2 regions of the Stenotrophomonas sp. 62841_Sma genome follow, and region 2 is predicted to be linked to the other one. Evidence: predicted binding sites of a transcription regulator. Region 2 holds the regulator's gene; the other holds the start of a gene.
The links. Region 2 encodes FliA, which starts transcription of late flagellar genes. Its sites were predicted from a motif close to TAAAGTTTNNCNNNCNNNGGCCGATAA; they were not measured.
Positions count from the first base shown of each region.

Region 1: a site for FliA is predicted at 1,652-1,678, ahead of ACZK5G_RS22260 (GGDEF domain-containing protein). Genes of this name have one in related genera too.

Region 1 is NZ_CM151224.1:4,790,354-4,793,757, reverse strand. Features, by position in the region: gene ACZK5G_RS22265 (YchJ family protein) at 1-324, shown strand, start outside; gene ACZK5G_RS22260 (GGDEF domain-containing protein) at 328-1,608, opposite strand; gene egtB (ergothioneine biosynthesis protein EgtB) at 1,759-3,030, shown strand; gene egtD (L-histidine N(alpha)-methyltransferase) at 3,027-3,404, shown strand, end outside.
Region 2 is NZ_CM151224.1:2,243,070-2,246,473, reverse strand. Features, by position in the region: gene flhF (flagellar biosynthesis protein FlhF) at 1-604, shown strand, start outside; gene ACZK5G_RS10460 (MinD/ParA family ATP-binding protein) at 591-1,478, shown strand; gene ACZK5G_RS10455 (RNA polymerase sigma factor FliA) at 1,475-2,218, shown strand; gene cheY (chemotaxis response regulator CheY) at 2,276-2,668, shown strand; gene ACZK5G_RS10445 (protein phosphatase CheZ) at 2,668-3,273, shown strand; gene ACZK5G_RS10440 (chemotaxis protein CheA) at 3,276-3,404, shown strand, end outside.

The DNA.
Region 1 (3,404 bases), 2.3 Mb from region 2:
TTCCACGCCGGTGAAGCCGCGCCCGATGCCGAGCGCCTGATGCGTTCGCGCTACAGCGCCTACGTGCGCGGTCTGGCTGACTACCTGCGCCAGAGCTGGCACCCGGACACGCGTCCGGCCGAGTTGACGCTGGATGATGCACCCGGCCAGCGTACCCATTGGCTGGGCCTGACCGTGCACGAGCACACCGTCACCGGTGCTGACAGCGCCGATGTCCGCTTCACCGCGCGCTATCGCGTCGGCGGCGGCAGTGCGGTCAAGATGACCGAACACAGCCGCTTCCAGCGCATCGACGGCCGCTGGTACTACCTCGACGCGGTCTGAGCCCTACACGCTGCGCGCAGCCAGCACGCGCTGGCCGCCGTGCGCGCGCACCTGGTTGCGGCCGCCGTCCTTGGCCACATACAGGGCCTGGTCGGCGGCCTTGACCACTGCCATCGGGCGCGGATCCACATGGCTGTCGGCCAGGCCGATGCTCACTGTCACCTGTACCACCTGGCCGCTGCCACCGCGTCCGCGCTGCTGGCGGCCGGCTTCGTCATCGCGGCTGCGGGTGCTGCGGTCGCGCAGCTGCATGCGGGTCTCCTCGATGCTCTGCCGCAGCGCCTCCACGGCATCCATGCAGGCCGCCGCAGGGCGGTCCAGGAACACCACCGCGAACTCCTCACCGCCATAGCGGAATGCACGGCCACCGTCGCCCACCCGCGCCAGCCGCGAGGCCACCAGGCGCAGTACATCGTCTCCGGTGTCGTGACCATGGGTGTCGTTGAATGACTTGAAGTGGTCCACGTCCACCATCGCGATGCTGTAGGTGCCGCGTGCCCGCTGCAGGGTCTCGTTGAATGCCCGTCGCCCCGGCAGGCCGGTCAACTCATCGCGGAAGGCCATGTGGAAGGACTCCTGCAGCATCGCGCCCAGCATCAGCAGCAGGGCGGCGCTGCTCAGCGCCGGCAGCAGCACCGGCTGCAGGAAGATCCGCGGCAGCATCCACCACAGGCACAGCAGGGCCAGCAGCATCGCCGTGTGCAGTGGCCGAGGATGCCGCCACGCCTGCCAGCCCAACGCTGCGGTCGCCAGCAGGAACAGCAGCGCCGGCAGCTGCGCCAGCGCGTTCCAGTCGGCGGGAATCCAGGCCCAGTGACGGTTCGACAGCAGATCGTGCATGCCGCGCGGCTGCTGTGTGGCTAGCAGCAGGAAGATCATCACCGCGGTGCCGATGGCAATACCGCGCAGCAGCAGGTCCTGGCGCCGCCGTCCGCGCTCCGGCCACAACGCAAGGCCGGCAGACAACAGCGGCAACCAGGCCGAGATGGCGTGGAAGCGCAGCGGTGTCAGCGTGGTGACATGGCCATTGCGCAGGTAGCCAGCGACGTCCTGGTGCAGCAGCGCGAACATCACCGCCACAAGCATCAGCAGGCACAACGTGCGCACCTGGTGGTAGAGCAGGGCCAGGCCGGCACCGAGGCAGGCCAGCAGCCAGGGCAGGATGCGCTGCGCCGGGCTGGCCACGTCTGCGGTATCCAATGCGGTCCACACCACCACGGCAACCAGCACGGCAGGCAGCACGAACAGGTAATGCGCAGGCTGGCGGAGCGGATGCAGGGGCAAGCAGGAATTCCAGCGCGGTGACGACGCGGCCGCAGCATTGCCGTTAGCGGCGTTCGTGGTGGCTTCTTGAATGCGGCAGGCTCATCCATGTGAACGAAGTGACGCCGAACCATGACGTCGCACTCACCGTCCAGCGCCGATGCTGCCCACATGGACAGCGTACCCGCCGCCGTCGCTGCCCCGCAGCACGATCTCGCCCGCCAGTTCGCCCATGTACGGACGCGCAGCCTGCAGTTGGCCGCGCCGCTCAGCGCCGAGGACGCCATGCTGCAGAGCATGGCTGACGCCAGCCCGAGCAAATGGCACCTGGCCCACACCACCTGGTTCTTCGAACGCTTCGTGCTGGCGGGCTTCGGCACCGCGCCAGCGCATGACCCGGCCTGGGACTACCTGTTCAACAGCTACTACAAGAGCATCGGCCCGGCGCATGCGCGGCCACAGCGCGGGTTGCTGTCGCGGCCCTCGCTGCAGCAGGTGCGCGACTACCGCCAGCAGGTCGATGCGCAGGTGCAATCGCGGTTGGCGGCGGGCGATCTCGATGAACAGGCACTGCAACATCTGCAGCTGGGCCTGCAGCACGAGCAGCAGCACCAGGAACTGCTGCTCACCGACATCAAGCATGCGTTCTGGTGCAACCCATTGCAGCCCGCCTACCGCGAGGACCTGCAGCCTGCCACCAGCGCTGCCAGTGCGCAGGGCTGGATCGAATCACCCGAGCGCATCGTCACCGTCGGTGCTGCAGCCTGGCCGCAGCACACCGCGTTCGCCTACGACAACGAATCGCCAGCGCACCGCGTGCTGCTCCCCGCGCACGCATTGGCCGAGCGTCCCGTCAGCAATGCCGAGTATCGGGCCTTCATCGACGCCGGCGGCTACCGTGAACCGCGCTGGTGGCTCAGCGAAGGCTGGGCGCTGCGCGAAGCCGAGGGCTGGCAGCACCCGCTGTACTGGGATGACGCCCTGCAGCGCGAGTACACCCTGGGCGGTTGGCGCGAACTGGATCCGCACGCGCCGGTCTGCCACCTCAGCTACTACGAGGCCGATGCCTGCGCCCGCTGGTCCGGCGCGCGCCTGCCCAGCGAGTACGAATGGGAAGCCGCCGCTGCGTCGCAGCCGCTGCGCGGCCATTTCGCTGACGACGACCGGCTGCATCCGCTGGCAGCGCAGGGCAGTGGAATACGGCAGCTGTTCGGCGATGTCTGGGAGTGGACCCACAGCGCGTATGGCGCCTATCCGGGCTTCCGTCCCTTCGCCGGCAACCTCGGTGAGTACAACGGCAAGTTCATGTGCGGGCAGTGGGTGCTGCGTGGCGGCAGCTGCGCGACACCCCGCGGCCATGTGCGCGCCAGCTACCGCAACTTCTTCATGCCGCCGGCGCGCTGGCAGTTCTCCGGGCTGCGCCTGGCCAGGGACCTCACATGAGCACCGTGCATGACGCGCTGCAGGCATTGACCGATCTCACCCCCGGGCGGCAGCAGATCCTCTCCGACGTAGTGGCCGGACTCTCACGTACGCCGCGGCAGCTGCCGTCCAAGTACTTCTACGATGCGCGTGGCTCGCGCCTGTTCGAGCAGATCACGCAGACCCCCGAGTACTACCCCACGCGCACCGAGCTGGCCCTGCTGAAGCGTGTGCTGCCGGACATCGCCCGCAGCGTTGGCCCGCGTCTGCACGTGGTGGAGCTGGGCAGCGGCAGCGGACGCAAGACCGCGCTGCTGCTGGCCGCACTTCACGACCCGGTGGCCTATACGCCGATTGAAATCTCGCGGGCCGCGCTGCTGTCCAGCATCGATCAT
Region 2 (3,404 bases):
CGGCGCCGGCAAGACCACCACCATCGCCAAGCTGGCCTCGCGCTTCGCCGAGAAGCACGCGCCGCGTGACGTGGCCCTGGTAACCACCGACACCACCCGCATCGGTGCCCGCGAGCAGCTGTACGGCTACGGCCGCCAGCTCGGCATCGCGGTGCACGAGGCCAACAGCGGCACCGACCTGGACCAGCTGCTGGAACGCCTGAAGGACTACAAGCTGGTGCTGATCGACACCGCCGGCCTGGGCCCGCGCGACCGCGCCCTGGCCGCCCAGCTGCAGTGGCTGCGTGCCGCGCGCCAGGTCCGCACCCTGCTGGTGCTGCCGGCCAACACCAGCTTCGGCGACATGGACGAGGTGGTCCGCCGCTTCGGCGCCGCCAACCTGCAGGGCCTGGTACTGAGCAAGCTGGACGAGACCGGCCGCTTCGGCAACGCCCTGTCGGTGGCCGTGGATCATGCCCTGCCGATCACCTGGGTGACCGATGGCCAGGACGTCCCGGAGGACCTGCACCGGGCCAGTGCAGCCAATCTTGTACTTCGCCTTGAAGATTTGCGCCGCGCGGCCGATATGCCCTGCAACCCGGAGTTGAACCATGCCGTCGCGTGAGTACGCCAAGCTGACCAAGACCTTCCCGCTGTCGGCCACCCGCAGCGAGCCGCTCGGCCCTGTGCGCACCATTGCGGTCACTGGCGGTAAGGGCGGCGTGGGCAAGACGAATGTGTCGGCCAACCTGGCCGTGGCACTGGCTGGCATGGGCAAGCGCACGCTGCTGCTGGACGCCGACCTCGGCCTGGCCAACATCGACGTGATCCTGGGGCTGAACCCCACCTTTACGCTGGCCGACCTGGTCGCCGGCCGCTGCACGCTGGATGACGTCATCGTCGAAGGCCCGAACGGCGTGCTGGTGGTCCCGGCCGCATCCGGCCGCCGCCACATGGCCGAGCTGGCTCCGGCCGAGCACGTTGGCCTGGTCAACGTGTTCTCCGAGCTGGAGCGCGAGCTGGACATCATGGTGGTGGACACTGCCGCGGGCATCACCGATGGCGTGCTGACCTTCTGCCAGGCCGCACAGGACACCGTGGTGGTGGTCTGTGACGAGCCGGCCTCGATCACCGACGCCTACGCACTGATCAAGGTGCTGTCGCGCGAGCGCGGCGTGGACCGCATCCAGGTGGTGGCCAACATGGTGCGCGACCCCAACGAGGGCCGCGTGCTGTACGAGAAGCTGACCCGCGTCTGCGAGAAGTTCCTTGCCGATGTCTCGCTGAACTACCTCGGCTGCGTGCCGCAGGATGACTGGCTGCGCCTGTCGGTGCAGCGCCAGCAGCCGGTGGTGAAGGCCTATCCGTCCAGCCCGGCGGCGCTGGCGATCACCGAGATCGCGCGCCGTACCGCGCGCTGGCAGGCGCCGACCGAACCGCGTGGCGGCGTCGAGTTCTTCCTCGAACGCATCCTCAAGCAGCGTGGGGTGACGGCATGAAAGGCGCAGCCCAGTACAGGGAAGTGCAGCGCTCGGCGGCAAACGAAGTCATCGCCCAGCATTCGGACCTGGTGCGGCGCATCGCCCACCACCTGGCCGCGCGCCTGCCGGCCAGCGTCGAGGTCGACGACCTGATCCAGGCCGGCATGATGGGACTGATCGAAGCCTCGCGCAGCTATGACGCCGACCAGGGTGCTTCTTTCGAGACCTACGCCTCGATCCGCATCCGTGGTTCGATGATCGACGAGATCCGCCGTGGTGACTGGGTCCCGCGTTCGGTGCACCGCCGTGCACGTGATGCCGCCGCCACCATCCGCCGCCTGGAACAGAGCAGTGGCCGTGCCGCCAGCGCCACTGAAGTGGCCGCCGCGATGGAGATGCCGCTGCCTGAGTACCTGCGGCTGATGGAAGACGCTGCACGTGGCCAGGTGCTGAGCCTGGAATCGCGCATCGAGGACCAGGGCGAGCTGGACACCGTCGCCCAGGGCGGGCCGACCCCGCAGCAGGTACTGGAGCGCGGCGAGTTCGGTCGCGAGCTGGGCAAGGCCATCGGCCACCTGCCCGAGCGCGAACAACTGGTGCTCTCGCTGTACTACGAGCAGGAACTGAACCTGAAGGAGATCGGCGCGGTGCTCGGCGTGAGCGAGTCGCGGGTCTGCCAGATCCACGGCCAGGCGGTACTGCGCCTGCGTGGCCGGCTGAAGCTGTTCGAGGCTGCCGACGCAGGCCTCGAAGAATGAACATCCCCGAGGCGGCTGCCCCCGGCCGTCCGGAATGAACAACAAAGGAATTCTGCTTTGAACAAGAACATGCGCATCCTGATCGTCGACGACTTCTCGACCATGCGTCGAATCGTCAAGAACCTGCTGGGCGATCTGGGCTTCACCAATACCGCCGAAGCCGAGGACGGGCATGCCGCGCTGTCGCTGCTGCAGAGCCAGCCGTTCGATTTCGTGGTCACCGACTGGAACATGCCGGTGATGACCGGCATCGAGCTGCTCAAGGCCATCCGTGCCGATGCCAAGCTGAAGACCCTGCCGGTGCTGATGGTCACCGCAGAAGCCAAGCGCGAGCAGATCATCGAAGCCGCCCAGAGCGGCGTGAACGGCTACATCATCAAGCCATTCACCGCGCAGACGCTGGAAGAGAAGCTCGGCAAGATCTTCGAACGCCTGGCGGCCAGCGCCTGATGGATACCACGGTCGACAAGAACGCCCTCGCCCTGCGCCTGCAGGAGGCCCTGGACGCACTCGAGTCCGGTGACGAGGCCGCCTGGCGGCAGCGCATCGATGGGCTGGTCGCGCTGCGCACGCAGCCGATGATGAGCGGCCTCTCGCGGCTGGCCCGCGAGCTGGGACAGGCGCTGGGCGAACTGCCGACCGTGCCGAGCGAAGCCGGCGAACTGGACGACGCCTGCGCGCGACTGGACCACGTGGTGGCGATGACCGAACAGGCGACGCACCGCACCCTGGACCTGGCCGAGGAATGCCGCAGCCTGACCGAACAGCTGCGCGCTGAAGGCCTGCAGCCGGGCCAGGACGCGCAGCTCGAGCGCATCCGCCACAACCTGACCGAGATCGCCCTGACCCAGAGCTACCAGGACCTGACCGGGCAGATCATCCGTCGCGTGGTCGGCATCGTCCGCCGCGTGCACGAAGGCTTCGGCGCGCTCGGCCTGCCGCCGGAACAGCATCGCACCGACCCGGAACTGGCCGGGCCGGCACTGAAGGGACTGGACCGCCACGCGGTCTCGCAGAACGACGCCGACGACCTGTTGTCGGATCTGGGGCTGTAAGCATGAGCGCGGTATCCGACGACATCACTGCCGATTTCATCATCGAGGCGCAGGAGATCCTGGATCGCCTCGGCGAACAGCTGGTGTCGCTGGAGCAGGCACCGCAGGACAGCGACCAGCTCAACGCGGTG